Regions from separate parts of the Nonomuraea sp. NPDC049480 genome, predicted to be linked through region 1. Evidence: riboswitches for the same ligand, from Rfam matches in the RefSeq annotation. Region 1 holds a riboswitch; each other region holds the start of a gene.
What was found. Region 1 has a riboswitch for thiamine pyrophosphate ahead of ACIBX3_RS55590 (purine-cytosine permease family protein). Riboswitches for the same ligand answer to the same signal wherever they lie in the genome.
Positions count from the first base shown of each region.

Region 2: linked by a shared signal. The riboswitch ahead of ACIBX3_RS18055 (FAD-dependent oxidoreductase) and the one ahead of ACIBX3_RS55590 (purine-cytosine permease family protein) in region 1 are both predicted to bind thiamine pyrophosphate.
Region 3: linked by a shared signal. The riboswitch ahead of thiC (phosphomethylpyrimidine synthase ThiC) and the one ahead of ACIBX3_RS55590 (purine-cytosine permease family protein) in region 1 are both predicted to bind thiamine pyrophosphate.

Region 1 covers NZ_JBITMD010000039.1:49,596-60,057, reverse strand. The annotation lists gene ACIBX3_RS55620 (LCP family protein) at 698-1,978, shown strand; gene ACIBX3_RS55615 (TenA family protein) at 1,999-2,604, shown strand; gene ACIBX3_RS55610 (Fpg/Nei family DNA glycosylase) at 2,626-3,504, shown strand; gene ACIBX3_RS55605 (MFS transporter) at 3,506-4,882, opposite strand; gene ACIBX3_RS55600 (winged helix-turn-helix transcriptional regulator) at 5,010-5,447, shown strand; gene ACIBX3_RS55595 (rhodanese-like domain-containing protein) at 5,481-5,804, shown strand; TPP riboswitch at 5,864-5,977, shown strand; gene ACIBX3_RS55590 (purine-cytosine permease family protein) at 5,968-7,302, shown strand; gene ACIBX3_RS55585 (methylated-DNA--[protein]-cysteine S-methyltransferase) at 7,265-7,840, opposite strand; gene ACIBX3_RS55580 (ATP-binding protein) at 7,941-9,809, shown strand; gene ACIBX3_RS55575 (ATP-binding protein) at 9,952-10,383, shown strand; gene ACIBX3_RS55570 (YidC/Oxa1 family membrane protein insertase) at 10,367-10,462, opposite strand, start outside.
Region 2 covers NZ_JBITMD010000005.1:416,600-427,061, reverse strand. The annotation lists gene ACIBX3_RS18095 (L,D-transpeptidase family protein) at 1-413, opposite strand, end outside; gene ACIBX3_RS18090 (YbaK/EbsC family protein) at 512-988, shown strand; gene ACIBX3_RS18085 (GNAT family N-acetyltransferase) at 999-1,574, shown strand; gene metF (methylenetetrahydrofolate reductase [NAD(P)H]) at 1,848-2,768, opposite strand; gene ACIBX3_RS18075 (polyprenyl synthetase family protein) at 2,878-3,945, shown strand; gene thiE (thiamine phosphate synthase) at 4,092-4,733, opposite strand; gene ACIBX3_RS18065 (Rv2175c family DNA-binding protein) at 4,711-5,085, opposite strand; gene ACIBX3_RS18060 (NAD(P)/FAD-dependent oxidoreductase) at 5,116-6,279, opposite strand; TPP riboswitch at 6,338-6,454, shown strand; gene ACIBX3_RS18055 (FAD-dependent oxidoreductase) at 6,444-7,703, shown strand; gene thiS (sulfur carrier protein ThiS) at 7,709-7,900, shown strand; gene ACIBX3_RS18045 (thiazole synthase) at 7,893-8,648, shown strand; gene pknB (Stk1 family PASTA domain-containing Ser/Thr kinase) at 8,810-10,462, shown strand, end outside.
Region 3 covers NZ_JBITMD010000001.1:453,292-463,753, forward strand. The annotation lists gene ACIBX3_RS02155 (ATP-binding protein) at 1-1,223, opposite strand, end outside; gene ACIBX3_RS02160 (hypothetical protein) at 1,236-1,625, opposite strand; gene ACIBX3_RS02165 (SDR family oxidoreductase) at 1,753-2,538, shown strand; gene ACIBX3_RS02170 (hypothetical protein) at 2,546-3,373, shown strand; gene ACIBX3_RS02175 (HdeD family acid-resistance protein) at 3,628-4,167, shown strand; gene thiC (phosphomethylpyrimidine synthase ThiC) at 4,356-5,900, opposite strand; TPP riboswitch at 5,893-6,005, opposite strand; gene ACIBX3_RS02185 (class I SAM-dependent methyltransferase) at 6,057-6,668, shown strand; gene ACIBX3_RS02190 (hypothetical protein) at 6,707-7,060, shown strand; gene ACIBX3_RS02195 (universal stress protein) at 7,057-7,881, shown strand; gene ACIBX3_RS02200 (cellulose binding domain-containing protein) at 8,019-9,050, shown strand; gene ACIBX3_RS02205 (YbaK/prolyl-tRNA synthetase associated domain-containing protein) at 9,047-9,547, opposite strand; gene ACIBX3_RS02210 (AIM24 family protein) at 9,639-10,304, opposite strand; gene ACIBX3_RS02215 (tetratricopeptide repeat protein) at 10,419-10,462, opposite strand, start outside.

The sequences.
Region 1 (10,462 bases):
CAGAGTGGCAGTGGAAATGAAAATTTCGGAGTTGACGCCGGGCGGAGCGTTTGACTCTTGTCTGTCCGGTCTCCGTCAGGTGTGCTCGGCGCTTTCCATCACAATGGATTTCGGCTCCGCAAAAGGACGTGTCGATATCCTGGAGCCTCCTCCTCCGCCGGGCGGGAGGACATGGGGGCTCGATGGGACCCGTTCCCCAACCTGAGGTTCAGGTCGTCCTGCCTGTCGGCGCCCCTGCAGTATCAGATGCCCGCGGGACGCCGGACAGGCCGGGTGCAGCACAGCCACGGATCGGCTGTGAGCCTGCCGCCCGCTCTGACAATGCCAGGACGTTCAGGGTCTTGCCGCGGACTCGCATGGCAGATCCCCGTTCCCTGTGAATGGATCCTGCCCCCGTCATGAGAACTCGCGGGCTTTGGAGGCTCAACGATTATTGGTCGCCTCGGTATGCCGTGTATTTATGTGAAGATCTGGTGACCGCGGAATTGGCGGTGGTCGTTTTGGCGGTTTGATCCGGGACGGTGTGGCGGTGTGACCACGTGGGTGCACCTGGGGCCGGTGCGAGGGTCGGCCTGGTGTGATCTCCATTACCCTCTGTTGGTTCCGGGTACTTTTCCATGGAACAGCCTTGGCGGCACTCCGCACAGTCGGGGGGTTCGACGTACCGTCTATGGCATACCGAAGGGAAGAGGGCGAAGTGTCTGAGGACGACCGGACGCGGGCCATGCGCTCGCCGGGCGACGGGCGCCCGCTGCCGCCAAGGCACAATGACGGCCTGCGCTCGGGCGGTGCCCCCGCGTACCAGGTTCCTCCGGGCGGGGCGGGAGCGCCCACGCACAAGCTTCCGGTCTCCTCCCAGACCCCCGAAGCGCCGGCGCCGCGGACCGCCTCACCGGGCGAGCCGCCCAAGGCGGGCTCGCGGGTGTACGGCAGGGCACGGTCCGGCAACAACCCGGTCAAGCCGCTGCGATCCAGGGGCGGCGAGGCGCCGCGGGGAGGTCCCCGAGGCCCGCGCAAGCGGCCGTCCGGCCGGATGATCGTGAAGATCATCGCCGCGCTGCTGGTGGCGCTGCTGGTGGCGGCCGTGGGCATGCTGTTCTGGATCGACTCCCGGCTGACCGGGATCGACGGCGTGCTCGACGACTACGAGGGTCGTCCCGCCGACACCCCCGGCACCAACTGGCTGCTGGTCGGCTCCGACAGCCGCAAGGGCCTGTCGGCCGCCGAACGCAAGAAGCTGGCCACCGGGCGGGCCGTCGGGCAGCGTACGGACTCGATGATGCTGCTGCACATCTCCGACAGCGGCGACAAGCCGACGCTGGTCAGCCTTCCCCGCGACTCGGCGATCACCATTCCCGGCAAGGGGCGCGACAAGCTCAACTCCGCGTACGCGATCGGCGGGCCGAAACTCCTGGTCCGCACCGTGGAGTCGGCCACAGGGATCCGCGTCGACAACTACATGGAGATCGGGTTCGCCGGGTTCGTGGACATCGTGGACGCGGTCGGCGGGGTCGAGATCAACGTACGGGCCGACGTGGACGACCCCAAGGCGGGGCTAAAGCTCAAGAAGGGCACGCAGGTGCTCAACGGCGCCCAGGCTCTCGGATACGTACGCACCCGCAAGGGCGGCGCGCTGCCCGACTTCGAGCGGACCAAGCGGCAGCGGCAGTTCCTGGGCGCGGTCGTGAAGAAGGCGGCCAGCCCCGGGGTGCTCATCAACCCGTTCACGTCGATCCCGCTGGCCATGAGCGCCACGGACGCCGTCGCGGTCGACAACAGCACCGGCGTGTTCGACATGCTCTCGCTGGGGTTGTCCATGGGTGACAGTCCGGTGACGACCGTTGTGCCGTTCGGCGGGAACGAAGCCGTGCCCAGCGGCGGCACCGCGGTCAAGTGGGACCGCGACAAGGCTCTGGCCCTCTTCGACTCGCTGAAGAACGACAAGCCGGTCCCGAAGACCATCCTCGACGCCAACTAGCCCCCGCTAACCTCCCAGCCATGACTGTCTCGGAGAAGTTGCACGCCATCGGCCGCCCCATGCTCCAGGCGCAGCTGGAGCATCCCACGGTGGCGGGCATCGCCCGGGGGGACCTGGCGGAGCCGGTGTTCAGGTCGTGGCTGGAGCAGGACTACCTGTTCCTGCTGGACTACGTGCGGGTGTTCGCGCGGCTGGCCTGGCAGGCGCCCGACGCGCATCTTGGCGACCTGGTCGATCTGGCGCACGCGACGTACCACGACGAGCTGAGCCTGCACCGGTCGTTGTCGGCGCAGTTCGGCGCCGATCTCGAGGGGGCGGTGAAGGGGCCGGCGTGCGCGGCGTACACGGCCTTCCTGCTGGAGTCGGCGGCCTCCTACGAGGAGGGGCTGGCGGCGCTCTACCCGTGCATGTGGGGGTATTCGAGCCTCGGGCGGATCCTGGCGGAGGACCCGCCGGCCGAGCCTCGGTACCGCGCGTGGGTGGACACGTACGCCGATCCGGGGTTCGCGGCGCTCACCGTGCGGATCGCGCAGATGATCGACGAGGCCGATCCGGATCCCGGGCGGGCCGAGGAGCTGTTCAGCGAGGGGATGGCGCACGAGCTGGCCTTCTGGGACGTGCCGTAGCACGCGACATACCCTTGTGGCATGCCGGAACTTCCCGAAGTGGAGTCTCTGGCCCACTTCCTGCGCGAACGGGCGGTGGGCCGTACCATCCTGGGCGTCGACGTGGTCGCCATCCAGGCGCTCAAGACGTTCGACCCGCCGGTCAGCGCGCTCGGCGGGCTGACCGTCACCGGCGTGGCGAGGCACGGCAAGTTCCTCGACCTCGACTGCGACGGCCTGCACCTGATCATCCACCTGGCCAGGGCCGGGTGGCTGCGGTGGCGTGACGACCTGTCCGGCGCCAAGGCGGTGCGCCCGGGCAAAAGCCCGCTCGCCGTACGGGTGCGGCTGGCGCCCGACGACGAAGGGTCGGCGCCCGGGTTCGAGCTGACCGAGGCGGGGACGCAGAAGCGCCTGGCCGTCTATGTCACGAAAAATCCGGACGAGATCCCCGGCGTCGCCGCCCTCGGCCCCGACCCCCTCGACGAGTCCTTCACGGTGGACGCGCTCAAGCGCATCGTGGGCGGCAACCGCACCCAGATCAAGGGCCTGCTGCGCGACCAGAAGATCGTCGCCGGCATCGGCAACGCCTACTCGGACGAGGTGCTGCACGCCGCCAAGATGTCCCCGTTCAAGATCGCGGCGACGTTGACGGACGCGCAGATCGCCGACCTGCACGAGGCCATCGTCACCACGCTGAGGGACGCGGTGGAGCGGGCGCACGGGCTGGCGGCCAAGGACCTCAAGGCGGAGAAGAAGTCGGGCCTGCGGGTGCACAACCGGACGGGGCAGCCCTGCGACGTGTGCGGTGACACGATCCGCGAGGTGTCGTTCGCCGACTCCTCGCTGCAGTACTGCCCCACCTGCCAGACGGGCGGCAAGCCGCTGGCCGACCGCCGCCTGTCCCGGCTGCTGAAGTAGGTCACACCCCGGCCGGCACTCGGTGCTCGGCGCGGGCGCGGGCGCGGGCGCGGTGAAGGCCGACGGCGGCGATGACCGCGCCCAGGAGCGTGGCCGTGACCGGCGCCACCAGAGCCGTACGCAGGGCGGTCAGCCCCGCCTCCGGCCCCGTCGCGGCGCCCAGGGCGGCCACGTTGACCGCCGTGACCGCCGACAGGCCGAGGGCCGCGCCGAACTGGAACGAAGAGTTGATCAGGCCGCCGGCCAGGCCCTGCTCATGCTCCGCGATGCCGTCCGTGGCCACGATCGTGAGCGGGCCGTACACGAAGGCGAACATCAGGCCGATCAGCAGCATCGACGGCAGCATGGCCGCGTACGCCCAGTCCAGGCCGACGTTCAGGAACAACGCGTACGCCAGCACGCCCGACAGCAGACCGGTGAGGACGACCTTGGCGTTGCCGTACCGGTTGACCAGCCACGGGGTGAGCGTCGGGGCCAGGACCACGTCGGCGGCCGCCGCCAGCAGCGCCAGGCCCGTCTGGATGGTGGACCAGCCGCGCAATTCCTGCAGGTAGAGCGTGACCAGGAACTGGAAGCCGAAGAACGAGGCCGTGAGCAGGGCGGCCATCAGGTTGGCCCGGACCAGCGCGCCCGAACGGAAGATGCTCAGGCGGACCAGCGGGTTCGCGGCGCGGCGCTCCACCGCGACGAACGCGCTCAGCAACGCCAGCCCGCCGGCGAAGGCCGTGACGGTCAGCGGCCAGCCGTCCGCCGGGTGCTCCAGGCGTACGACGCCGTAAACCAGCAGCATCATCGCGCCCGTGATGCTGACCGCGCCCGCCACGTCGAAGCCCCGGGCCGTGGGCCGGTGTCCGGTGGGCTCCTTGAGCAGGGGGAGCGCGGCCAGCAGGATCGCCGCCGACATCAGCACCGGCGCGAAGAACACCCAGCGCCAGCCGAACGCGGTCAGCAGGCCGCCGATCACCAGCCCGAGCGCGAAACCGCCCGCCGCCGTCCCCGCGTAGATCAGCAGCGCCCGGTTGCGCTGCCGGCCCTCGGGGAACGTCGTGGTGATCAATGAGAGGCCGGCCGGCGTCATGAAGGCGGCGGCCACGCCCGTGACGAAACGCGCCACCAGCAGGATCCACCCCTCGTTCGCGAAGCCGCCGAGTCCGGAGAAGACGAGGAACACCCCGAGCCAGAGCAGGAACATGCGGCGGCGGCCCAACAGGTCGGCCGCCCGGCCGCCGAGCAGCATGAAACCGCCGTAGCCGAGCACGTACGCGCTCACGACCCCGCTCAGCATCCCGGTGGACAGTCCGAGGTCGGCCCTGATGGACGGGAGGGCGACGTTCAGCATGGCGACGTCGATGCCCTCGAGAAAGATGGCGCCGCACAAGACGGCGAGTACGCCCCATGAACGCGCAGGCCCCGATGAACGGGCAGGCATGGCAAACCCCCGGTTATGAATAGGCATGTTGGTTATGTCTTGTAACCGTCAACATCTTGGGCCAGCATGAAATGTCATGGAAGACGGCACTTTGAAAGCACTTAGTTACTGCGAGAGAACCGTGGAAGACGACGACTACGACGTGCGGCAGTGGGACACCCGGGAGGACTGCGAGGTCAGGCAGATACTCGACCGCATCGCGGACAAGTGGTCGCTGCTGGTCATCGCGTTGCTCGACTGTCAGAGCCTGCGCTTCAGCCAGCTGCGCCGCGAGATCGACGGCGTCAGCCAGCGCATGCTCAGCGTGACCCTGCGCCACCTGGAGCGCGACGGCCTGGTCTCCCGCACGGTCCATCCCGTCGTGCCGCCCAGGGTCGACTACGCGCTGACGCCGCTCGGCCGTACCCTGCACCAGACCATCAAGGCCCTGGTCACCTGGACCGAGGAGCACCAGCAGGAGATCGCCGAGGCGCGTGCCACGTACGACTCGCGTGTTCAGGACCTCACTCCGTGAGGAGGCACTCCCTCGCCGCGAGACAATGGAGGTATGACCGTTCCTGAGATCGAGGCCAGTGCCGTTCCGGATGACGTCTACCTGCTCGACGTCCGTGAGCAGGACGAATGGCTGGCCGGTCACGCCCCTGCCGCCGTGCACATCCCCATGACCCAGATCCAGGATCGGGTCGGCGAGGTGCCCGGCGACCGGACGGTCTACGTCGTCTGCCGGGTGGGCGGGCGGTCGCTGCAGGTGGCGGCCTGGCTCAACCGCCTGGGGCGGGACGCGGTCAACGTCGGGGGCGGCATGCAGTCGTGGGAGGCCGCGCACCGCCCGATGGTCAGCGAGACCGGACAGGAGCCGTTCGTCGCCTGACTGTAATTCGCCCACTATGGCGATTTGACGGTCATTGCGGCATCATGAGGGCGCCAACTTCACATTGTCGCGGGAGCTCGGGGTGCCGGGCTGAGAGGGCAGTTATCCATCCGCTGCCGACCGCCTGAACCTGTCCGGGTAATGCCGGCGTAGGGAGTGTGCGATGACGCATGTCGCCGACGAAGTTCCGCTGACCCTCGAGGGCACGCCACCGAAGACGCTCGGCGTCCTCGACCAGGGCGCGCTCTGGGCCAACCTCGGCGTCAGTCTCCTGGGTTTCTCCTTCGCCCTCTACCTGATCAACCCCCTCGGCGACGCGCCGCTCAGCGTGGCCGCCGCGCTCACCGCCACCGTGATCGGCAGTCTGATCGGCACGTCCATGGTGGGCCTGGCCGCCATCCCCGGGACCCAGACGGGGCAGCCCTCGATGGTGCTGCTGCGCGGGTTGTTCGGGGCCAAGACGTCGTACGTGCCCACGGTGCTGAACATCGTTCAGATGCTCGGCTGGGGCGCCTTCGAGCTCTGGGTGATCGCCGAGGCCGCCGGTGCGATCTTCGGCGGGGTGCCGTACGCGGTGTGGGTGATCGTGGCGGGGGCGCTCACCACCGCGCTGACGATCTGGCCGCTCGGTTCCGTGCGCGTGCTGCGGCGGTACGTCACCATCGGCGTGATCGTGTCCATGGTCTGGTTCACCTGGTTCCTGGTGTCCGAGGCCCCGGCGCACAGCGGCGGGACGTGGACCGCCTTCCCCGCAGCCGTGGACTTCGTCATCGCGCTGTCGGTGTCGTGGGTGCCGATGGCCGCCGACTTCGCCCGCCACTCCAGGTCCAGCAAGGCCGCCTTCGCGGGCGTGGTCGGCGGCTACACGCTGGCCCAGGTCGCCTGCCTCGGACTCGGCGTGTACGCGGTCGCCATCGCCGGAGCGGACGCGGTGGCCGCCGACGGCACGGCGGTGTTCGCCCCCTTCGTGGCGGCGCCGCTGGGCGTGCTGTTCTTCTCCATCCTGGTGCTGCGCGAGACCGACCAGTCTTTCGCCAACGTCTACTCGACCACCATGTCACTGCAGAACCTCATGCCGCGCGTGGACCGGCGGGTCTTCTCGACCGCCATCGGTGTGATCACCATCGCGATCGCGCTGGTCGTGGACGTCAATTCCTACGGCGCGTTCCTCAGCGTGATCGGGGCGGTGTTCGTGCCGATGTTCGCGGTGCTCGCCGTGGACTACTTCGTCTTCGCCCGCGGCGACCGCTGGAACACCGCCCAGAACGCACCCGCGCGCTGGTCGATGCTGGTGCCCTGGGTTCTGGGTTTCGTGGCCTACTGGCTGACGACCTCGTCGCCGACCGTCCCCGCCTGGGACGCGTTCTGGGCGGACGTCCGCACGGCCATCGGCTTCACCCGGGAGCCGTGGATGAACGGCGCATTGGGCGGGGCCTTGGTGGCCGGTCTGGTGACGCTGCTCATCGGCCTGCTGCTGCGGCGCGTCGCTCGACGTTGAGCAGGTGCTGCTTGGCGGCCGCGCCGCCCGCGTAGTCGCCGAGCGCGCCGTCCTCGCGCACCACCCGGTGGCACGGCACGATCACGCAGACGGGGTTGGAGGCCAGCGCGTTGCCGATCGCCCGCAGCGCGCGCGGCCGGCCGATGCTCACGCCGATCTCCTCCAGCGTCGTGGTCGTGCCGTACGGGACCGCCATCGTCTTCTGCAGCACCGTACGCGCGAAGGTCGTGGCCAGCGTCAGGTCGACCGGCGTGGCGAACGCGCGCAGGCGGCCGGAGAAGTACGCGTCCAACTCCCTGCGCACCGGGTCCAGCCGGCGCGGATTCGGGCCGATGAACGTGCCCACATGCCGGGTGACCAGCTCGAAGACGTCGTTCTCCGGCTCGAAGGAGCAGGCCGCGATGCCCTTGCCGGTCACGGCCAGCACCAGCCGGCCCACCGCGCCGTCGTATGTGCCGAAGGCGACGTCCGGCGGCCTCTCGCCCCGGTATGTGTTGGAGGTCACACGTAGCAGGGCATCGAGATCGCCGCTCGTCATGCCTCCACCCCTCGCCGGGTCGCCCAGAGAAATCACCGTGACCGCAGCGTATCGGACGGATCGCCCGACGGACCCACCGCGCCACGTGCACTATGGAGGTGTGGGGGACGAATGGGCCGGTAGTGACGATGAGATCGCCCGTGCGGTGCTCGCCAGCTCGCCCAACGCCGTCGTGGCGCTCGACAGGGACCAGAGTGTTCTGGTCTGGAACGGCGCCGCAGAACGGCTCTTCGGGTGGCCTGCCGAACAGATGCTCGGGCGCCGGGCGCCGATCGTGCCGGCGGAGCTGACCGCCGAGCTCAACGCCGTGCTCGAACGCGTACGCACCGGCGGCCAGGTGTCGTTGCGCACCAAACGCCTGCACAGCGACGGCAGCGTCCTCGATCTGCGGGTCGACATCAGCGCGCTGCGGCTGGGCAACGCCGTGGCCGGTTACGTCTGCGTCCACCACCTGGCCAGGACCGACGAGGTCGCGAAGAACCGCATGGCGCGCAGGGCCAGGCTCGTGCGCCGGCTGACCGACGTGGTCGGCGACATCAACTCCGACCTGGAGCTGTCGGCCGTGCTCGACCGGATCTCGGCCAGCCTCACCGAGCTGACCGGGGCGGACGCGGGCGGGTTCGTGCTGATCGAAGGGGACAGGCTGCGGCTGGTGAGTACGTACCAGTTGCCGGAGACCATCCGGGGGACCATCACCGACCTGGGGACCAGCCTCGTGGACCGGCTCTTACGCACCGGCAAGACCGTGCTGCTGGAGTCCAGTGGGCTGGACGACCTGGTGTGGGCGCGGCTGGACGGGCTGCACACGGTCGCGCTGGGGCTGGCCGCAGTCGGGGGGCGGCCGTACGGCGCTCTCTACGCGTTGTTCGCCCGGCGCACGCCGGGGCACCTCGAACTGGAGCTGCTGGAGCTGCTGGCCGGGCACGCGGGCATCGCCGTCGGCAACGCGGTGGCCTACCAGGACGCGGTGCGGCAGCGGGCGCACGAGCGGGCCGTGTTCGACGCCAGCGCCGACGGGATCGCCGTGCTCGACGAGTCCGGACGCGTGGTGCGGTGGAATCCGGCGGCCGCCGAGATCACCGCGTTCCCCTCCGCGGCCGTCATCGGCGGGCCGCCGCCGTTCCCGTTGCCCAAGCCGGGGGAGAAGCTCACGTTCCAGATGGAGAGCGGGCGCTGGCTGGACGTGGTGAGCGCGCAGATCGAGGAGACGGGCGAGGTCGTGGTCGACTTCCGCGACGTGACCACGGCCAAGGAACTGGAGGAGGCCAAGGACCTGTTCCTGGCCACGACCAGCCATGAGCTGCGGACGCCGATCACGATCGTTCGGGGGTTCGCCAGCACGCTGGACTCCCGCTGGGACAAGCTGAGCGACCTCGAGCGCCGCTCGGCCGTGCACACGATCGCCGAGCGGGCCAGATCGCTCGGGCAGCTCATGGACCACCTGCTGCTCGGCGCCCGGGCGGGGGCGGATGAGCTCAAGGTGCGGATCGAGAAGTTCGACCTGGCCGAACGCATCCACGCGGCCACGCTCGGGTTGCCCGTGCTGTCCGACGCGCACCGGGTGGAGGTCGTGATGGACGACGGGCTGCCGCACGTGCTCGGCGACGCGCTGGCCACGGACATCGTCCTGGGGCAGCTGCTGGAGAACGCGTTCAAGTACTCGCCGAAGGGCGGACTGATCAGCGTCGAGGCCTGGACCGAGGACGACAACGTCGTCGTGGTCGTGGACGACGAGGGCGTCGGCATCGCCCCGCCTGACCGGGAGCGGATCTTCGAGCGGTTCGTCCAGGTGGACAGCGGCGACCGGAGGCGGTTTGGTGGAGTGGGGCTCGGTCTCTACATCGTCCGCAGCCTCGCCAGAGCACAGGGGGGCGATGTGAGCGCTCATCCGAGACCGGGAGGGGGCACGAGAATGCGGCTTGTTCTGAGGCGTGCTTTCACTATCGGATCCGACACACCGATGCGGTAACGAGGTGGTCACAGTTGCGCTGATCTATCGTCCAATGTGTACAAGCTGTGATCGAGATGCGGTTTCTGGGATCGAGTAACGGGGCATTTCGGTCGTACCGGGGAGTGTTCCCGCGGGGGGCACAGGGAACGGGGAGGTGGGTGTGTCAAGCGTGGTACTGCTTCCGTACGCGCCGTCCAGCGTCGCCGTTGCCCGCCAGCGCCTGAGCATTGACCTGCAGGAAAGCGGGGTCTTTTCCGCTGCGATCGACGATGCCGTGCTCGTGGTGAGCGAGTTGCTGAGCAACGCGCTCCGGCACGCGCATCCACTCCCGTCCGGCATGGTAAGGGTGGCCTGGCTGCGGAGTGACGATCACATAGAGGTGGCGGTGAGCGACGGGGGTGCGGCCACGGAGCCGCGAGCGGGCCGCCCGACCCTGTCCTCGCTCGGGGGCCGGGGGCTCGGCATCGTGGAATACGTGGCGGAGAGCTGGGGAGTGCGCCACGACGGTGACACGACCACAGTGTGGGCCATCCTGCCCGCCCCCCCAACGTCGTTGAACGGGCAGGTGGCGGCCCTCAGAGAGGCCGGCTAGCGAGCACGGCGCGCTCGCCGGTCGCCCAGGCCGTGGAAACCAGCAGGTAGAGCCCGGCCGCCAGCGGCAGCACCAGCGT
Region 2 (10,462 bases), on a different contig from region 1:
AGCACCTTGGGGAACTTCGGGCTCTCCAGGGCAGTCCAGGTCCGCTTGGCGATCGTGCTGGTCGGCCTGATGCCGTTGACCTTCTGGAACGCCCACACGGCGGCCAGCGTCGTGCCGCCGTACCTGCCGTCGGCCTTGCCGGGACGGTAGCCCAGCTCGGTCAGCCGCTTCTGCATCCAGGTGACGGCCTCGCCCTTGGCGCCCAGCTTGAGCGTCTTGCGCGGCGCGGTGACCGCCGTCGCGGACGGGCCGGATCGCCCGCCTGCCGAAGTGGTCCACGTGGCGGCGGGCACCGCCTTGGTGATGACGGGCGACGCCTGCGCGCGTTGCGGCGCCTGCGTTCCGCAGCCCGAGAGTACGACGGCGCCAGCCGTCAGCAGAGCAGCCATCCCGGGCAGCCGTCCAGCCCCCACCGGTACCACCTCTCACACCCGTCGAACAACGATCAAAGGACCCTACACCAGTCACCATGAATCGGTAATCAAGCGGTCAATCTGTTTAGAGTGTCACCATGTCTGAGAAGTTGCCGGCGAATGCCGTCGTCGTGGAATCCGCGCTGCGCGAGCTCGGGGCGACCGGCGAGATCGTCGTCCTGCCCGAGAAGGCGCCCACGGCGGCGACCGCGGCAGCCCAGCTGGGCTGCGAGGTGGGGGCGATCGCCAACAGCCTGATCTTCGACGCCGACGGCGAGCCGCTGCTGGTCCTCACCAGCGGATCGCACCGGGTGAACACCGAGCTCATCGCCCGCACGGCGGGCGCCGGGAAGGTGCGCCGCGCGACCCCCGAGTTCGTCAGGGCAGCCACCGGCCAGCCCATCGGCGGCGTCGCCCCGGTCGGGCACCCGGCGCCGGTCCGGACCCTGGTGGACAACTGGTTGAGCAAGCACGAGGTGGTGTGGGCGGCCGGGGGGCACCCGCTGACGGTCTTCCCGACCACGTTCGACGAGCTCGTGCGCATCACGGGGGGCACCCCCGTTGACGTCGAGTAGTGTGCGACGGGTGATCGAGTTTCGCGGGGCGGGTCCGGCCGAGTTCACCGAGCGGCTGGAGGCGGTGATCGACGTTTACACGGCAGCCATGAACCCGCCCCGGGATCAGATCACCGGTCGCAAGAGCATCATGCGAAATCACGCGACATATCCCCTTTTCCAGTGTTATTTCGCAGAATTGCGTAATTCATCCCCTGCCCCGGGCGACCTGGAGAAATCTCAGATCGTGGGCTTCGCGTACGGCTTCCACGGCGCCCCCGGACAGTGGTGGCACGACGTGGTATTCAGGGCGCTCACCGAGCAGTCGGGCAGGGAGGCCGCCAACGCCTGGCTGGGGGACGCGTTCGAGCTGGCCGAGATCCACGTCCACCCCGACTACCAGGGCAAGGGCATCGGGCGGGCCATGATCAAGACGTTGTGCGCAGGCCGCCGCGAGCGCTCGGCCGTCCTGTCCACCCACGACCAGCCCACGGCCGCCCGCCACCTCTACGCCAGCCTCGGCTTCACGGACCTGCTGGCGAGGTTCGTCTTCCCGGGCGGCTACGAGGAGTACGCGATCGCCGGGCGTCCCCTTCCCTTGCCCTGACATGACGCGTGGGTTTACCGCGGGGTGACCCGGGGCACGTTCCATTACGGAAAGTGACCAACCGATTACCGATTGTCAACCTTCCCCTGCCCGTCACCCGCCCGGTCCCCCTGCGGGCGGGTGGCGGGTCAACGCTTCCCGCCACTTCCCCGGCCCACGTGGCGTCGTCACGGCGCCCGGCCCCGTGCGGGGTCAGAGACCGTCTCCCTGGAGGCCCTCAGCCCCGGTCGGCGTCTGGGTGACCGTGGCCGGCCGTAAAGGACGACGGGGTGATCAGGCGGAGAGCGGAATCCGCTCGAGACGCTGGAACACCTCGCGGGACGCGCTGGAGCGGTTGAACGTGATGAAGTGGATCCCCGGCGCGCCCTCGTCCAGCAGCCGCTGGCACAGCTCGGCCCCGTGGTCGATGCCCAGCCGCCGCACCGCGGCCGGATCGTCCGCCACCGCCTCGAAACGCGCCGCCACGTCCGGCGGGAACGGCGCGCCCGACAGCTGCTCGGAGCGCGCGATCGTGCTCATCTGCGTGACCGGCATGATGCACGGGATGATCGGCGTGTCGCAGCCCCTGGCCGCCACCCGGTCCCGCAGCCGCAGGTAGTCCTCCGCGCGGAAGAACATCTGCGTGATCGCGTAGTCCGCCCCGGCGCGGCACTTGCGCACGAAGTATTCGGTGTCGGAGTCGATGGACGGCGAGCGCGGGTGCTTGTAGGGGAACGCGGCCACGCCGACGCAGAAGTCGCCCGCCTGCCGGATCAGCCGCACCAGCTCTTCGGCGTAGAGCACGCCCTCGGGGTGTTTGACCCAGTCGCCGTTCGGGTCGCCCGGGGGGTCGCCGCGGACGGCCAGGATGTTGCGCACCTCGGCGTCGGCCAGGCGCCCCACCAGGTGGCGCAGCTCCCGGATCGAGTGGTTGACCGCGGTGAAGTGCGCCACGGGCGTGAGCGTGGTGTCGTGGGCGATGCGCTCCACGATGCCGACGGTGCGGTCCCGGGTCGAGCCGCCGGCGCCGTACGTCACCGACACGAACGTCGGCCGCAGCGACTCCAGCTCCCTGATCGCCCGCCACAGCTGCCGCTCGCCCTCGTCGGTCTTCGGGGGGAAGAACTCGAAGGAGAATGTGCGGCCACCGGCGGCGAGCATCTCGCGGACGGTGGGAACACGATCGGGCCGTATGGAGGGTTGACCAAGCGCCATGCCCACCAGGCTACAGGGAGTCCGCCGGAAGCCCGAGGCCGTGGATGCGGCCGGGCGCGGGTCATGAGCCGATATCAGAGTGTGTGCGCCCGGCCACTAGTCTCAAGGCATGACCACTGACGCCGCGAGCATGTACGCCCTGCGCACGCAGGTGGAGCGTGCCCTGGGCCGGTTCGTCGAACGGCAGTTCCCCGCCCCCGGCGACCCCGATCTGGAGCCGTTGCGCACGGCCGCCGAGGAGCTGCTGGCCGGCGGCAAGCGGCTGCGGCCCGCGTTCTGCTACTGGGGCTGGCGCGGCGCGGGCGGCACGGACGTGCCCGAGATCTTCACCGCCGCGGCCTCGCTGGAGCTGCTGCAGGCCAGCGCGCTGGTGCACGACGACGTGATGGACAAGAGCGACCTGCGCAGAGGCATGCCGGCCGCGCACCGCCGCTTCCAGGCGCTGCATGAGAAGGCCGGCTGGCACGGCTCGGCGGAGCAGTTCGGCGAGGGCGCGGCGATCCTGCTGGGCAACCTGCTGCTGATCTGGTCCGGCGAGATGTGGCGCACCAGCGGCCTGCCGCCGGAGGCCCTGGAGGCGGCCCAGCCCGTGCACGACCACATGCGCACGGAGCTGATGTGCGGGCAGTATCTGGACCTGCTGGAGCAGGCGCACGGGGAGAACACGTTCGAGTCGGCGCTGCGGGTGGCGCTGTTCAAGAGCGGCAAGTACTCCGTGGAGCAGCCGCTCCGGCTCGGCCTGGTGCTCGCCGCCCGGGAGCTCGCGCCGTGGATGGACGAGCTGTGCACCGGGTACGGCAGGCGGGTCGGGATCGCGTTCCAGCTGCGTGACGACATCCTGGGCGTGTTCGGCGACCCGGCGCAGACCGGCAAGCCCGCGGGGGACGATCTGCGTGAGGGCAAGCGGACGATGCTCGTGGCCCGCACCCTGGCGGCCGCCTCCTCCGGCGACGCGCAGACCGTACGGCGGCTGCTCGGGGATCCGGCGCTGGACGAGCGCGGGGTGGCCGCGCTGCGGCGGATCATCGAGGACACGGGCGCGCTGCAGGAGTGCGAGGACCTGATCGCCGACTACCTCGGCGACGCCCTGACCGCGCTCGACCAGGCCCCCGTCACGCCCGAGGCCCGCACGGCCCTGACGGAGCTCGCCGTCGCGGCCACCTCACGCAAGACCTGAGCCGCCCCGGCTCCTTCACCCATGACCGGAGCCCGGCCGTCGCGATCACATCACGCGATGCCGGGCCGTCACGGCTCGCCTGCCACCGGGTTGGCCGGCGCACGCAGGCGGGCGGCGGCACGCGCGTGATGACCGTCCTCCCGGGGTCAGGAGGCGGCGGACAGCCGCTTGGCGAACTCCGCGGCGGCCGCGCCGGGATCGTCGGCGGCGGTGATCGCGCGGACCACCACGACCCTGCCGGCCCCGTACGACATGACCTCGTCCAGGTTGCCGAGGTCGATGCCGCCGATCCCGAACCACGGCCGCGACGTCCCCAGTGACGCCGCGTGCCGCAGCAGCGACGGACCGGGGGCGGGGCGGCCGGGTTTGGTCGGCGTGGGCCAGATGGGGCCGCAGCAGAAGTAGTCGACGCCCTCCTCCACCGCCGCGGCGGAAGCCTCGGCGGCGGAGTGGGTGGACCGTCCGATGACGATGTCGTCGCCGAGCATCTCTCGCGCGACCGTCACAGGAAGGTCGTCCTGCCCCAGATGGAGCACGTCGGGCCGGGCGGCGTAGGCGATGTCCGCCCGGTCGTTGACGGCCAGTAGCTTGCCGTGCCGGTCGCAGGCGTCGCGGAAGACTTCGAGGAGTGCGAGTTCTTCGCGTGCCTCCAGGCCCTTCTCCCGCAGCTGGATGATGTCCACGCCGCCGGCCAGCACCGAGTCGAGGAACTCTGCCAGGTCCCCGCGGTCGCGGCGGCCGTCCGTGCAGAGATAGAGGCGCGCCTCAGAAAGCGAGGGCTTGGGCACGCCGCTTGACCTCCGTGTGACGGCCGGCCTTGATCGCCTCGATGGGAGATCCCGGCAGCGAGTCGTCAGGGGTGAAGAGCCAGCGCAGCGACTCGACATCGTCGTAGCCGGCGTCCTGCAACACGGTCAGTGTGCCGGGCAGGCCCTTCATCACTTCCTTCCCGTCCAGGAACACCGCGGGCACCTGCGGCCCACCGCTCCCCCGGCGCACGCCGAGGAGCTTGTGGTCCTTGAGGAGTTGCTTGGCCCGGCCGATCGAAACGTCGAGGCACCGGGCCACTTCGGGGAGCGTGAGCCACTCGTCGACGAGCTGCTCGGTCTCCCGGTCGATCTGTGCAACAGAAAGCGTCACGAAACCACAACTACCACATGCCGTGCTTGCTCAAACAACACAATCTCGTAGGGATACGTCTGGATCTACCAGGCGTTCCACGTCGAGACGGTGGCCGGCGTCGATGATCCGGCGTCCCTGTACGAGATCCCGCGGCCGGTCCACGGCGAGCACCGCGGCGAGCGTGTCGCCCTCGGTGAGCCAGACGGCCGACCACTTGCCCTCCGGACCGCCGCGGTAGACGAGGCGCTCGCCCGCCGGATGGTGCCCGGCGTACTGGACCATGTGCCCGAACTGCTCGGACCAGAAGTACGGCACCGGATCGTACACCGCCTCCTCCCCCAGCAGGGTCGCGGCGGCGACCTCGGGGGCGTTGAGCGCGGTGTCCCAGTGCTCGACCCTGAGCCTGGTACGGAAGCGCCGCGACCACCAGGCGGCGCAGTCGCCGACGGCGACCGTGTCCGGCAGCGAGGCGCGCAGGCGCTCGTCGACGACGACGCCGTTGTGCAGGTCGAGGTCGGCGTCGGCCAGCCACTCGACGGCCGGGCGCACGCCGATGCCGGTCACGACGACGTGGGCCTCGACGAACTCGCCGTCCACCAGTTGCACGCCGCCCTCGTCCACGGAGCGGACCATGGTGCCGAGGCGCAGGTCGATGCCGTCGTACCAGCGCTGGGTGCGGGCCCCGATCTCCGTGCCGACGGCGGTCGCGAGCGGGGTGGCGGCCGCCTCGATCACCGTGACCGCGCAGCCGGCGCGGCGGGCGGCGGTGGCCACCTCGGCGCCGATCCAGCCGGCCCCGATGATCGCGACCCTGGCCCCCGGCACGAGCATCGCCCTGAGCTCGTGGGCGTCGTCGAGGGTGCGCAGCACGTGCTGGGGGCCGTCTCCCGGGAGCCTGATCGGCTCGGCGCCGGTGGCGATCACCAGGCCGTCGTAGCCGAGCTCGCCCTCGGTCGTCTCCACGACGCCCTCGCGCAGCGCCTTGGCGCAGACGCCCGGCCGGAAGGCGACGTCGAGCGCGGTCAGGTCGGTGTCGACGAAACTGGTCTCGGCGTCGCCGAACAGCACGGCCTTGGACAGCGGCGGCCGGTCGTAGGGTCGATGCCGCTCCTGGCCGATCAGGGTGATCCTGCCGCCGAATCCCCGCCCGCGCAGCGCCTCCACCGTGCGAACGCCCGCCAGGCCCGCTCCTACCACCACGACATGGTTCACGTTCAAGACCATAACGGGGGCCGTGTCCGGCCGTCGCACCGAGGCCGTAGGCTGTGGAGGAAAGACGCGCGGGAGTCCGGCCGTTACCGGGCTGAGAGGAAGGCTTCACCGGGCCTTCGACCGCAAGACACCTGATCCGGATCATGCCGGCGAAGGGAGCGCGGATGGATGTGATCGTAGGCGGCGGAATCGTCGGGCTGTCCATCGCCTGGCGGCTGGCCCGGGCGGGGCGACCGGTCACCGTGGTGGACCCGGCCCCGGCCTCGGGGGCCTCGCACGCGGCGGCGGGGATGCTGGCGCCGGTCAGCGAGGTGTCCTATACGGAGGCGCCGCTGCTGCGGCTGGGGATGGCGTCACTGCGCCTCTGGCCGTCGTTCGCCACCGAGCTGGCCGAAGACGCCGGCCTCACGGCGACCGGCCCTCCCGTCGGAGCCGCCCAGGGCGGCGAGCGCACCGCTGCGGCGGCCGCCGATGTGCCCGTGGCCGGGTCGTCCGGCGGGCTGGAGATCGGTGACAGGGCTCGGCGGGGGCTGGACCTGCGGGCCGATGGGACGCTTGACGTGGCGTTCGGGGCCGATGACCTGGCGGCGCTGGATGAGCTGGCGGCGTTCATGGACAAACTGGAGCTGCCGGTCGAGCGCCTCACCGGGCGTGAGTGCCGCCGTCTGGAGCCCATGCTGGCCCCGTCCGTGCGCGGCGGGCTGCTGGCCCCCGGCGACGCCTGGGTGGACCCGCGCCGCGTCACGGCCGCGCTGCTGGCCGCCCTCGACCGCCTGCGGGCGCCGGTGGTCCGGGCACGCGCCGCCGGGCTCCTGCGCGACGGTGACAAGGTCGTCGGGGTGCGCCTGGAGCCGCCGCCGCACGTACCCGGCTCGGTGCCCGGCTCGCCGCGGCGAGGACCGGAGCCGCCGGACGAGATCCGTGCGGAGCGGGTCGTCCTGGCGGCCGGAGCCTGGAGCGGCGAGCTGGCCGAGGTGCCGGTGCGGCCGGTCAAGGGGCAGATCATGCGGCTGCGTTCCCCGCAGCCGCTGCTCAGCCGGTGCGTACGCGGCACCGTGCACGGCTCGTACGTGTACCTGGTCCCCCGGGGCGACGGCGAGCTGGTGGTCGGAGCGACCCAGGAGGAGATGGGCTTCGACACCAGGGTCACGGCGGGCGGGCTCTACGAGCTGTTGCGCGACGCCAGAGAGCTGGTGCCGGGCGTGACCGAGCTGGAGGTCGCCGACGTGGTGGCGGGACTTCGGCCGGGCACGCCGGACAACCTGCCGATCATCGGCCCGAGCGGGACGCCGGGGCTCACGCTGGCCACCGGGCACCACCGGGGCGGCGTGTTGCTGGCGCCGCTCACGGCAGCCCTGGTGAGCGGCGAAGAGGGTGAGCTGGCGGCGTTGTGCTCGCCAGGGAGGTTTCGGGAAATTTCATGATTGTCATGATCAACGGGGCCGCGCACGAGATCGCCGACGGCACGACCGTGGCGCAGGCCGTGCGTACGCTGACCACGGCCACCACCGGAGTGGCCGTGGCCGTGAACGACGAGGTGGTCACGCGGAGCGCGTGGGAGACGACGGCGCTTCGCGACAGCGACCGCATGGAGGTGCTGACGGCGGTGCAAGGTGGATGATCTGATCATCGCCGGGGAGAAGTTCTCCTCCCGGCTCATCATGGGAACGGGCGGCGCGCCCTCCCTCGAGGTGCTCGACCAGGCGCTGGCCGCGTCCGGCACGGAGTTGACCACGGTCGCCATGCGGCGGCTCGACCCGGCCGCCCGCGGCTCCGTGCTGGACGTGCTGCGCAGGCGGGACATCACGGTGCTCCCGAACACGGCCGGCTGCTTCACGGCGGGCGAGGCCGTGCTGACGGCGCGGCTGGCCAGGGAGGCGCTCGGCACCAACTGGGTCAAGCTGGAGGTCATCGCCGACGAGCGCACGCTGCTGCCGGACCCGATCGAGACGTTCGACGCGGCCGAGCGGCTGGTGGCGGACGGGTTCGTGGTGCTGCCGTACATCGGTGACGACCCGGCGCTGGCGCGGCGGCTGGAGCAGGCCGGCTGCGCGGCCGTGATGCCTCTCGGAGCGCCGATCGGCTCGGGGCTGGGCATCCGCAACCCGCACAGCATCGAACTGATCGTGGAGGCCGCCTCGGTGCCGGTGATCCTCGACGCGGGCATCGGCACGGCCAGCGACGCCGCGCTGGCGATGGAGCTGGGCTGTGACGCCGTCCTGCTGGCCACGGCGGTCACCCGGGCGCAGCGGCCCGACCTCATGGCGGCGGCCATGAGGTCGGCGGTGGTGGCGGGGCGGCTGGCGCGGCAGGCGGGCCGCATCCCGCGCCGCCGTTACGCCGAGGCGTCCTCGCCGATGACGCCCTGACGCTCCCTTTGGAAGGGCGCGGTCCGGAACCGCGGACGCCGTGACCCGAGTGAGCCTGTGTCCGCTTCTCCGGACGCGGGCACGTTCCACTGGGCACGGCTCCGCATCGGTTTCGGGCGGTCGGGCCCTGCCAGTGGCAAAACGCCCGTAAACTCAGCGGGGTGGACACGACGACTGCGGACCCCCTGGTCGGTCGGCTCCTCGATGGGCGCTACCGCATCGAGAGCCGGATCGCCCGGGGCGGTATGGCGACTGTCTACCTTGCGCTCGACGTCCGGCTCGACCGGACGGTGGCGCTGAAGGTCATGCACCGCTCGCTCGCCGAGGACCCTGCGTTCGTCAGGAGGTTCATCGGCGAGGCGAAGTCGGTGGCCAGTCTTTCCCACCCCAACGTGGTGCACGTCTTCGACCAGGGCACGGACACCGACATCGTCTACCTGTCGATGGAGTACGTGCCGGGCAAGACGCTGCGCGACATCCTGCGCGACCGGGGCCGGCTGCCCGCCCGCGAGGCGCTCGAGATCATGATCCCGGTGCTGGCCGCCCTCGGCGCGGCCCACCAGGCCGGGATGGTGCACCGCGACGTCAAGCCGGAAAACGTCCTGATGACCGACGACGGCCGCGTCAAGGTCGTCGACTTCGGCCTCGCCAGGGCCATCGAGGCGACGAACCAGACGCGTACCGGCGTGATGATCGGCACGATCGGCTACATGGCGCCCGAGCAGGTCATGACGGGCGCCGCCGACGTGCGCAGCGACGTCTACTCGGCGGGCATCATGCTGTTCGAGCTGGTGACCGGGCAGCAGCCGTACGACGGTGAGACGCCGATGTCCGTGGCGTACCGGCACGTCCACGACACCGTGCCGGCGCCGTCGTCGTTCGTTCCCGAGGTGCCGCCGCTGGTCGACACGCTCGTCGCGCACGCGACGGCGCGCGAGCCTGCGGACCGCCCGGCGGACGCGACCGCCATGCTGGTCGAGGCCGTGGACGCGCACCGGATGCTGCCGCGGACGACCACGCCGCCGACGTCGCGCTCCGGGCAGCACGGGCCGCTCGCGGCTCCGCACGGGCCGCCCCCGGGGCAGCACGCATCGTCCCAGCCGGACGCCAGGACGACCGTGCACGCCGCCCCGTCGGTACCCCAGACCGTACCGGGTCACACGATGATCCAGCCGCGGGCCGAGGTGCCGTCGCGGCGCGGGTTCCGGCCCAACTGGTTCCTGGTGATACTGGCGGGCGTGATGGTCGTCGCCGTCGCGCTGACGGGATGGTTCTTCGCCCAGCCCGACTACGTCTTCGTCCCCAAGCTGGTGGGCAAGAACATGGTGGTGGCCGAGAAGAACGCCGTCCAGGACGGCTTTCAGGTCAAGATGGGCGAGGGCCTGTACGACGAGAAGGTCGCCGAGGGCCACGTCCTCAGCACCGACCCGGCCGAGGGGTCCGAGGTGGTGAGCGGCAGCACGATCACGCTGGTGCCCTCGCTCGGGCCCAAGCGCGTGGTCGTGCCCAACGTCGCGGGCATGACCGGCAACGACGCGCGTGCCGCGATCGCCGGCGCCGGGCTGACCGTGGGCTCGGTCAAGCGGCTGGCCAACACGGAGGTCGAGCGCGACAAGGTGATCCGTACCTCGCCGCAGGTGGGCGAGAAGGTGAAGGAAGGCGCGAAGATCGACGTCTTCGTGAGCGCCGGCCTGGTCATGCCCGACGTCAACGGCATGCCGAAGGACGAGGCCGCCGCCTACCTCCAGCAGCAGGGCTTCCAGGCACAGGTCCAGGAGGTGGACGACGACGCCGAGCCGTGCACGGTGATCGCG
Region 3 (10,462 bases), on a different contig from region 1:
AACCGCCCGAAGATCCGCTCTCGGTCGGCCGGCGCCACCCCTGGGCCGCTGTCGCGTACCCACAGCTCGACCTGCCCGTCCCGGACGGCGGACCCCACGGCGATCAGGTCGCCGTCCTGCGTATGTCGAACGGCGTTGGCCACCAGCTGCATGAGCGCCTGCGTGAGCCGCTGGCGGTCGGCCGGCACACGGGCCTCGGCCACCTCGTCCACCCGCCACCTGCGCTCGCCGAGCGCCCGCGCCTTGGCCACCACGCTGACCGTGAGGTCGGCCAGCTCGACGGTGTCCACGGACAGGAACCCCGGCTGCTCAGCCTTGGCCAGCGTGAGGAGGTCGTCGACGATGCGGTTCATGCGGTCGAGCTCGTCGGTGACCAGGGCGAGCGTCTCGACGCGGTCGTCCGGGTCGTCGCTCATGAGCTCCAGGTGGCCGCGGATGACGGTGATCGGCGTACGCAGCTCGTGCCCGGCGTCGTCCAGGAAGTGCCGCTGCACGACGAAGGCCCGCTCCAGCCGGTCGAGCATGTGGTTGAACGTGGCGGCGAGCGCGGCCACGTCGTCGTCGCCCGGCACGTCCAGCCGGCGGGTGAGGTCGGAGGAGTCGGTGATCTGCTCGGCCGTCTGGCTGACCAGCCGGACCGGGGCCAGCACCCGCCCGGCCACGAACCACCCGGCCGCCCCCGCCAGCCCCATCGCGGCCAGCGCGGACAGCCCGAGGACCCGCACCGCGTCCACGATCTCGTCGCGGTGTATGTCATAGAAGATCGCCACCACGAAGTGGGCAGAGCGGCGGTCGGCGGTCACCTTGACGGGGATCACCGCGTACTTGACCGTTCCCGCGACGGTCTCGACCTCGTCGCTGACGTTCTCGGTGGCCTTGGCCATCCGCGCGACCAGACCGTCGTCGGTGTCGAGCGGCACGGGCGGCGTGACCCCGGTGACCCTGTGCGCCCGGCTGTCGACGATGCTGAAGAACGTCTCCCACCGGTCCGGCGCGTTGATCGCGAGGTAGTCCTCGAGCAGGACCTCGACGTTCGTGACCCCGTCTCCGGCGGTGCGGGCGTACTGGCGCAGCTTCTCCGCTTCGTTCTCGAGCTCGTGGCTTATCCGGTCGTCGAGCCGATTGAGGAGGATGGTCCAGGTCGCGAAGATCGAGACTGACAGGGCGAGGCCGACGACGGCGAGCATCCACCCCACGATCCGGGCGCGGGCGCTCACCCGCATGCGGTCTCCCGGTCAGTCGTCGTCATCGTCCCCACCATCGTCGTCATCGTCGTCGCCACCGCCGCCGCCCGGCCGGGGAGAGGGCGGCTTGACCGGCTCCGCCTTGGTCTTGCGCGGAGCGGGCGTGCTCTTCTTGGGGGTGCTCTCGTCAGGCGTGCCGACCGCACTCTCGTCAGGCGTGCCCACCGTACTCTCCCCGCCGTTCCCTGTCGGACCAGGCGGGCTCGGGCGGGCGGAGGACGACGACGTGGGCGACCGTTCGGAAGCGGGCTCCGGAGGCGGGGAGACCACGACGGGGTCGCCCAGGTCGGGGCCGCCTGCGGCCCGCCCCCATCCCACCGACATGAATCCGGCCGCCGCCGCGCCCAGGACGAGCAGGACCACCAGTGCCCGATGTTTCATGCCGTCGACCTTGTCGCCTTTCGAGGAGACCATGCTGAGGCCCAGATGAGAAACCTCTCATCTGATGAGGTCGAAGCGCAGTAGAATCATATTCTGATACCGGCCGGTCGGTTCAGGAGGAGCAGCCATGCAAGTGCGGGACAAGGTCGTCGTGATCACGGGCGCAGCCGGCGGAATCGGCCGGGCGATGGCCCTCCGGTTCGCCGCGGAGGGCGCCGCCGGGGTGGTGGTGGCCGACCTCGACGAGACCGGCGCGACCGCGGTGGCCAAGGAGATCGGCGACCGTGCGGTCGCCGTACGGGCCGACGTGACCTCGGAGGCGGACGTCGCCGCCCTGGTGGAGACCCCGTTCGGCCCCGTGGACCTGTTCTGCTCCAACGCGGGCATCATCGCCGGACACGGCCTGGACGCCACTGACCAGGAGTGGAGCAGCCTGTACGCGGTGAACGTGCTGGCCCACGTCTACGCCGCCCGCGCCGCCGTCCCCTCCATGATCGCCCGCGGCGGCGGCTACCTGCTGAACACCTGCTCGGCGGCCGGCCTGGTGAGCTGCCCGGGGGATGCGCCGTACGCGGTCACGAAGGCGGCGGCGATCGCGTTCGCCGAGTGGGTCGCCATGCACTACGCCTCGCAGGGCGTCAAGGTGAGCGTGCTGTGCCCGCAGGGCGTGCGGACCGCCATGCTGGAGCGCGGCGAGGAGGAGGACCACCTGACCGCCCGCGCGGTGGGCGCCTCGGGCGCGATCCTCGACCCCGCGGACGTGGCGGCCGCGGTCGTGGAGGGGCTGGCGGCCGAGCGCTTCCACATCTTCCCGCACCCGGAGGTGGCCGAGTTCGTCCGCCGCAAGGCCGAGGACCCGGACCGATGGCTGGCCGGGATGTCCCGCTTCATCGACTCCCTGACGAAGGCGTGAGCGCCCGATGAACCTCGCAGCCGCCCGCCGCGCCTGGCGCCGCCTGGAGCCGCTCCATGGCATGATCTACTTCGTTCCCGAGGCCGCCGACCGCTACGCCAAGCTGGGGCTCACCGGGATGTCCGGATATTTCGCCTCACGGGGCGCCGCGTTCGGCCGCGCCTCCGCCGACCTGGTCATCGCCACGTTCTACAACTTCTGCCCCGACCTCGTACGCCGTTCACTGCCCGCCGCCTGGGACCTGGTGACGCCGGAGCAAGTGCTCCAAGCCCGCCTGGAAGCCGCCACCGAAGCCCTGCACAGGGCGGGCATCCCCGGTCTCCCCCACTTCGACGAGACCCTGACCCTGGCCCGCCGAGCCGCCGAGGCGGCCTGCGACCACCTCCAGGGCCGCCCCCTCTTCGCCGCCCACGCCGCCCTCCCCTGGCCGGACGACCCCCTCCAGCAGCTCTGGCACGCGCAAACCCTGCTGCGCGAGTTCCGCGGCGACGGCCACGTGGCCGCCCTTCTCACGGAAGGCGTCAGCGGCCTCGAAGCCCTGGTCCTGCATGCCGCCAGTGGCGAGGTCCCCACCGCGTTCCTCAAGATCAGCCGCGCCTGGCCCGAGGACGCCTGGACCGCCGCGGAGGCCGATCTCCGCACCCGCGGCCTCCTGGACGAGGGCACCCTGACTCCGGAAGGCGCGGCATTGCGCCGGCACATCGAGGACCGCACGGACAGGCTGGCCATGCCGGCGTACGGGGCACTGGGCGAGGACGGCTGCGACCGCCTGGCCGAACTCGCCCGGCCCTTCGGCCGCCGGGTGGTCGAGGCAGGCCTGCTCAGCCTCGGCTGACACCGCCGCCGCTCGTCCCCGATGACCTGGAGTCGCGGGTGTGAGCGGAGACGTGGTCCCGCAGCCGCCCGAGTCCCGGATGTCCGACGCGAACCGTGAGCAGCGGGCCGGACGGCTGCTGGTCCGGCGGCAGCGCCGGTTTCTGGCGGTGGCGCCGGCGACCTGGCACATGGAGGTTCTGGAACTGCTCCAAGAAGCGGTAAGGAGACGTCGCAGGCCGAATGCGGGCCCCTTCCCCGGGCAGGAGCGGCATCGTGATCGATGACTATCTGGGACATTGGTGGGTGCTCACCCTGCGTGGCGCGCTCGCCCTCATCTTCGGCGTGATGGCCGTGGCCTGGCCGGGCATCACGCTGCTGGCGCTGGCCGTCGTGTTCGGCGCGTACGCGATCGTCGACGGCGCGCTCGCCGCCGTCGCCGCCACCCGCGCGGCCAAAGGGCGACGAGCCCCGCTGATCCTGCTGGCCGTCGCCGGGCTGCTGTTCGGGATCATGTGCTTGGTCTGGCCGGGGCTGACGGTGCTGGTCGTCACGCTGCTGATCGGCATCTGGGCGATCGTGACCGGCGTCATGGAGGTCATGGCGGCGATCAGGATGCGCAGGGAGATCCGCGGCGAGTGGCTGCACATCATGGCGGGGGCGTTGTCGGTGCTGTTCGGCGTGCTGGTGCTGGCCTGGCCGGCGACCGGGGCGCTCACGATCGCGCTGATCATCGGGATCTACGCCATCCTGGCCGGGATCACGCTGATCATCCTCAGCCTGCGGGTCCGCCGGCTGCGGGGGAGCACCCCCTGACGCGGCGCAGAGGGTGCCCGAGAGACCTAGCGGCCGGTCTCGGTGGACCAGAGCGGCGTCTTTCCCCGGTAGAGGACCAGGTTGCCGTCGGTCTGCTGGTGCAGGGTGTACTCACCGCCGCCGTCCGGCGCATCCGTCGTCCCCGGGCCGGTGTGGACGCCACCGGTCCCGGGACGACGGCGGGCCGGCTATTCGACGTAGAGGGTGCCGCCGAGCTGCCGGAACTCGGCGGCCTTCTGCGCCATGCCGGCGTCGCGGATGTCGTGGCTGATCCGCATGGAGCAGAACTTCGGCCCGCACATCGAGCAGAAGTGCGCGGTCTTGGCGGGCGCGGCGGGCAGGGTCTCGTCGTGGAAGGCCCGCGCGGTGTCCGGGTCGAGCGACAGGTCGAACTGGTCCTCCCAGCGGAACGCGAACCGCGCGTCCGACAGCGCGTCGTCCCGCTCCTGCGCCCGCGGGTGCCCCTTGGCGAGGTCCGCGGCGTGGGCGGCGATCTTGTACGTGATCACGCCCGTCTTGACGTCGTCCTTGCCGGGCAGGCCGAGATGCTCCTTAGGAGTGACGTAGCAGAGCATGGCGGTGCCGTACCAGCCGATCATGGCGGCGCCGATGCCCGAGGTGATGTGGTCGTAGCCGGGCGCGATGTCGGTCACCAAGGGCCCGAGGGTGTAGAAGGGGGCGTCGTCGCAGAGCTCGCGCTGCAGGTCGACGTTCTCCTTGATCTTGTGCATGGGGACGTGGCCGGGACCCTCGATCATGACCTGCACGTCGTGGGCACGGGCGATCCCCGTCAGCTCGCCGAGCGTGCGCAGCTCGGCGAACTGGGCCTCGTCGTTGGCGTCCGCGATCGAGCCGGGCCGCAGCCCGTCGCCGAGCGAGAACGACACGTCGTAGCGGGCCAGGATCTCGCACATGTCGGCGAAGTGCTCGTACAGGAAGCTCTCCCGGTGGTGCGCCAGGCACCACGCGGCCATGATCGAGCCGCCGCGCGAGACGATGCCGGTCTTGCGCCCGGCGGTGAGCGGCACGTACGCCAGCCGCACCCCCGCGTGCACGGTCACGTAGTCGACGCCCTGCTCGCACTGCTCGACGAGCGTGTCGCGGTAGACCTCCCACGACAGCGCCTCCGGACGCCCCTTGACCTTCTCCAGCGCCTGGTAGATGGGCACGGTACCGACCGGGACCGGCGAGTTGCGGATGATCCACTCGCGGGTCTCGTGGATGTCGGGGCCGGTGGACAAGTCCATGATCGTGTCGGCGCCCCACCGGGTGGCCCACGTCATCTTCTCGACCTCCTCCTCGATGGAGGAGGTCACGGCGGAGTTGCCGATGTTGGCGTTGATCTTCACGAGGAAATTGCGGCCGATGATCATCGGCTCGGACTCGGGGTGGTTGACGTTGGCCGGGATGATGGCCCTGCCTGCCGCGACCTCCTGGCGTACGAACTCGGCGTCCAGGCCCTCCCGGACCGCCACGAACTCCATCTCCTTGGTGACCAGCCCCTTTCTCGCGCACCCGGCCTGGGTTACGGGCTCGCCGGCCGCGCGGCGGTCGCGTACCCACTGCTCGCGCAGGCGCGGCAGTCCTCGCGTGAGGTCGATGTCGGCGGCGGGGTCGGTGTACGGGCCGGACGTGTCGTACAACGTCACCGCCGAACCGTCCGACAGGCGCACCCGGCGCATCGGGACGCGGAGGTCCCCCGAGTAGATCTTGGAAAAAGGCGCGTCACTCATCGCGCAAACTCCCTTCGCCGGCATTACCCGGAGCAGGTTCTGGCGGTCGGCGGCTGTCAGCCGTCCTCTCAGCCCGGTCCGCACCGGGCTCCCGCGTTGGACGGCGGTGATCGTACCCACCCATGAACCGGCGCGAAACATGGCATGATCGACCGAGTGGACGATCCCGTCTCCCGCACCACCGCGAGCTACGACCGCATCGCACCCGTCTTCGCCGAACGCACCAGCGACCCCGACGACGGCTTCCTGGCCTTCCGGCGGCGCTTCGCCGACGCGGTGCCGGTCGGGGGCGCGGTCGCCGACCTCGGCTGCGGGCCCGGGCGGGACGCCGCGTGGCTGCTGGAGCGAGAGCTGCTGGTCACCGGGGTCGACCGCTCGATCGAGATGGCCAGGCTCGCCGCCACCCGCGGAGTGCCCACCGTGCTGGGCGACCTGCGCCGGCCGCCGTTCGCCCCGGGTTCGCTGTCGGGCCTGTGGTCGGTGGCGGCGCTCCTGCACGTGCCCGCCGCGGAGACCGAGCCGACCTTGCGCGCCTGGTCGACGCTGCTGCGCCCGGGCGGCGTGCTGGGGCTGAGCACCTCGGCCGGCGACGGGGAGGGGTGGGAGCCGATCTCGTACGACGCCGAGCTCACCCGCTGGTTCGTGCACCGCGACCCGGACACGCTGCTGGCGACCCTCGAAACGGCCGGGTTCGAGGTCCTGGAGCACGGCCTGAGCACCACGCACCGCACCTGGCTCAGCGTGCTGGCGCGCCGCTGCAAGGTTTGACGATCGCCCTCAGCGGTACGGTCCTCATCAGGGGGAACATGAAAAAGATCGCCGCTGTCGCAGGACTCGTTGTGGTGGCCGCGTTCGGGGCGACCACCGCCTCCGGGGATGGCTTCGAACAACACGAAGTGAGCATGGAGCAATACCAGACCCTGCTCGCCCAGTGCCGCTATGCCAACACGGGGAAGGCGCGAGCGGAGTGCCGCGCGGAGGTCAAGCAGAGGTACCGCATCGGCAAAGCCGACGCGTCGCTCGACTGCCGCACGTATTCCGGCATCTCCGTGTGCGGCACGCTGAAGCTCAGCAGGTCCGAGCGCCAGTGCACTCAGGATTCCACCGACAAGGGCCTGCCCTTCCGCCGGGCCGAAGTGGAGTGCTACGCGTTGTCATGATCGTCGTTGGCGTGGACGGGTCGCGCACCGGGCTGGAGGCGGCGGGATGGGCCGCCGCCGAGGCCGCCCTGCGCCGCACCCCGCTGACCGTGGCCCACGCCGTGCCGAAGTGGGTGTGCGAGGAGAGCGGCTGGCGTTACGCCGAGGTCGGCCGGTGGATGCGCGAAGGCGCCGAGAACGTGCTGGCGGCGGCCGAGGACCGGGCACTCCGGGAGCATCCGGAGGTCGAGGTGACCCGCAAGCTGCTGCCCGGCGACCCCCGTACCGCCTTGATCCACGCCGCCGAGGACGCCGTGCTGCTGGTCGTGGGCAGCCGTGGGATCGGCGGCGTACGCGGACTGCTGGTCGGATCCGTCGCGCACGGGGTGACCACGCACGCCCGTACGAACGTCGTCCTCGTCCACGAGCTGCCCAGGTCGCCGCACGGGGAGATCGTGGCCGGGGTGGACGGCTCCCCCAGCGGGCTGCGGGCGCTCGACTTCGCCCTGGCCGAAGCCGGAATGCGCGGCATCCGGGTGCGTGCCGTCCAGGCGTGGGCCTGGCCGCAGCCGACCGGTTTCGAGCCGGCCGACAGCGAGAGCGAACAGGACACCCTGCGGGCGCTGCGGGCGCTGGTGGCCGGGCGGAATCCCCAGGTCGAGGTGGTGACGGAGGTCATCCACGGGCATCCCGTCGAGGTGCTGAAGGAGGCCGCGGCCGGCGCCGACCTGCTGGTGGTCGGCTCACGCGGGCACGGGCAGCTGGCCGGGATGATCATGGGCTCGATCAGCCAGGCGCTGCTCCACCACGCGCCGTGCCCGCTCGCCGTCGTCCGCCGCTGAAAGTTACATACGTCGTCGCAGGTCACCCACCCCTCCAGACCCGTTTTCCTTCCCGTCCACTCGGTCGCGCTCTTACGATCTCGCCAGGCGACGACGGGAGATCGGACTCTCGCCTGGCGACGACGGGAGATCGGACGATGCGGAAGACCAGCGCCTTACTGGCGGCGTTAGCGGCACTGGCCGGAGCGGTGTTGTTCCTGACGAGCACGCCGGCCCACGCGGCCGCCACCAGGATCATGCCCCTGGGCGACTCGATCACCGGATCCCCGGGCTGCTGGCGGGCCCTGCTCTGGAACAAACTGCAGAGCGCCGGTTACACCGACATCGACTTCGTCGGCACCCTCCCCGCGCAGGGCTGCTTGGTCGCGCATGACGGCGACAACGAGGGACACGGCGGCTTCCTGGCCACGAACGTGGCCAACCAGAACCAGCTGCCCGGCTGGCTCGCCGCGACCCGGCCCGACATCGTCATGATGCACTTCGGCACCAACGACGTGTGGAGCAACATCCCGCCCGCGACGATCCTCAGCGCGTTCACCACGCTGGTGAACCAGATGCGGGCCAGCAACCCCAGCATGAAGATCCTCGTCGCCAAGATCATCCCCATGAACCCGTCCAGCTGCGCCGAATGCGCCCAGCGCGCCGTGAACCTGAACAACGCCATCCCCGGCTGGGCCGCCACCACCTCCACCCAGCAGTCGCCGATCACGGTGGTGGACCAGTGGACGGGATTCAGCACGAGCGCGGACACCTACGACGGGGTGCACCCGAACGCCGCGGGCGACCAGAAGATCTCCGACAAGTGGTACCCGGCCCTGGTGAACGCCCTGTCCGGCGTCACCCCGACCCCGACCATCACCCCCACCGACTCCGGTGGTTGCACGGCCACCTACAAGGCCACCGGCCAGTGGCAGGGCGGCTTCCAGGGTGAGGTCACCGTCAAGAACACCGGCACGGCGCCGACGAGCGCGTGGACGGTGCGATGGACGTTCGCGAACGGGCAGCAGATCAGCCAGCTCTGGAACGGCACGCTGAGCGCGAGCGGCGCCGACGTGACCGTACGCAACGTGAGCTGGAACGGCTCCCTGGCGCCCGGCGCCACGGCCACGTTCGGCTTCCTGGCCTCGTGGAACGGCACCAACACCGCTCCCGCGCCAACCTGCTCCTAGCTCATCGTGATGGGCTCGATCCGGGGTGCGGCCAGCCGCACGTAGTCCTCGGTGGCCAGGGCGACGGAGCGGTCGAGCCTGGCCGCGTTGAAGTACAGCTCGGGCTGGTCCAGCAGCGACGGGTCGGCGACCAGCTCGAGCCGCGGGTCGTAGCTGAACGGCAGCACGGTCCCGCTCACGCTCCCGGCCAGTTCCTCGGCCTTCTCCTTGGCGGCGAAGGCGACGTACGTGCCGTCCAGCAGCGCCTTGACCGCCTGCAGGTCGAGCCGGGCGTCGCCGGGGACGACGGCCAGGACATGACGGGTCTGCTTCTTGCCGATCTTGACCATCACGATCAGGCATTTGGCCGCCTGTGACATGTCGTGCCCGCGCAACGCGCTGACCAGCTCCGTCCGCCCTTCGGGGGCGTGATCGATCAACCGGTAGCGGGCGCCGGCAGCGTCCATGTCGGCGATCAGCCGATCGTAGGGGCTGGTGGTGGTCAATTCGTCATTCATCCTGTGCAAGGGGCTTCCTTGGTCGTGGCGGGAGATCCGGGTACCCCTCGCGCGCCCTCGTGTGCCGGGCACGCCGGGAACATCATGGGTCCTACGACGTGGTCACGATGGGAGCGCCCTCACTGGCCTGCACCAACACGAACCCCTGCCCTCTGAACGCCAACTGCATGGCCTCCCCGCTCCCCCGCCCGATCAACGCCCCCACCTTCATCGTCCTGTTGACCCCGACCTGCAACCCCGTGCTCCAGCAAACCGCCGACTGCCCATCGGCGAACGTCGGCATGCGGGCCACGTCGAGCAGCACCGGCGTGCCGTGCGTGGTCACCGCCACCCACCCGGTCCCCGTGACCGTCGTGTTGAACAACCCGCCGGCCGCCACCCCGGCCCCCTGAACCCGCTGGATGTCCCAGGTCAGTTGCGGCTGAAACGCCAGCAGGTTGCGCCCGTTGACGGTCAGCCCATCGTTCTCCAGGTAGAACAAATGGATGTCGTCGGCATTGTCGGCGAGGTAGAGCAGCCCTTCACCGCGTACCCGCATCAGCGACGCGCCCTCGCCCGTGACGGCCTTCTTGAACAGCTTGCCGAGCCCTCCGGACCCCTCGTAGTCGAAGTCCATCTGCCCCTGGAAGGCGACCATCGAGCCTTGCTTGGCGAGCACCTCGTGAGGCAACTGCACCCGCAACATCTTGCGGTTCTCCAGGGCGAACCCACCGGGCAACGGCTGACCTTCGAGGTTGCCGAAAACTGAGCTGCGCACGTCTCAAACCCTTCGAACGGGAGCGTTGCCGCCAGCGTACGGAAGAACCACTGCATCTGCGCACGCGCCACTTCCACCAACCACTACACCTGCGCGCGTCTCTTCGACCAACCACTACACCTGCGCGCGCGCCTCTTCGACCATCCGCAGGATCCCCA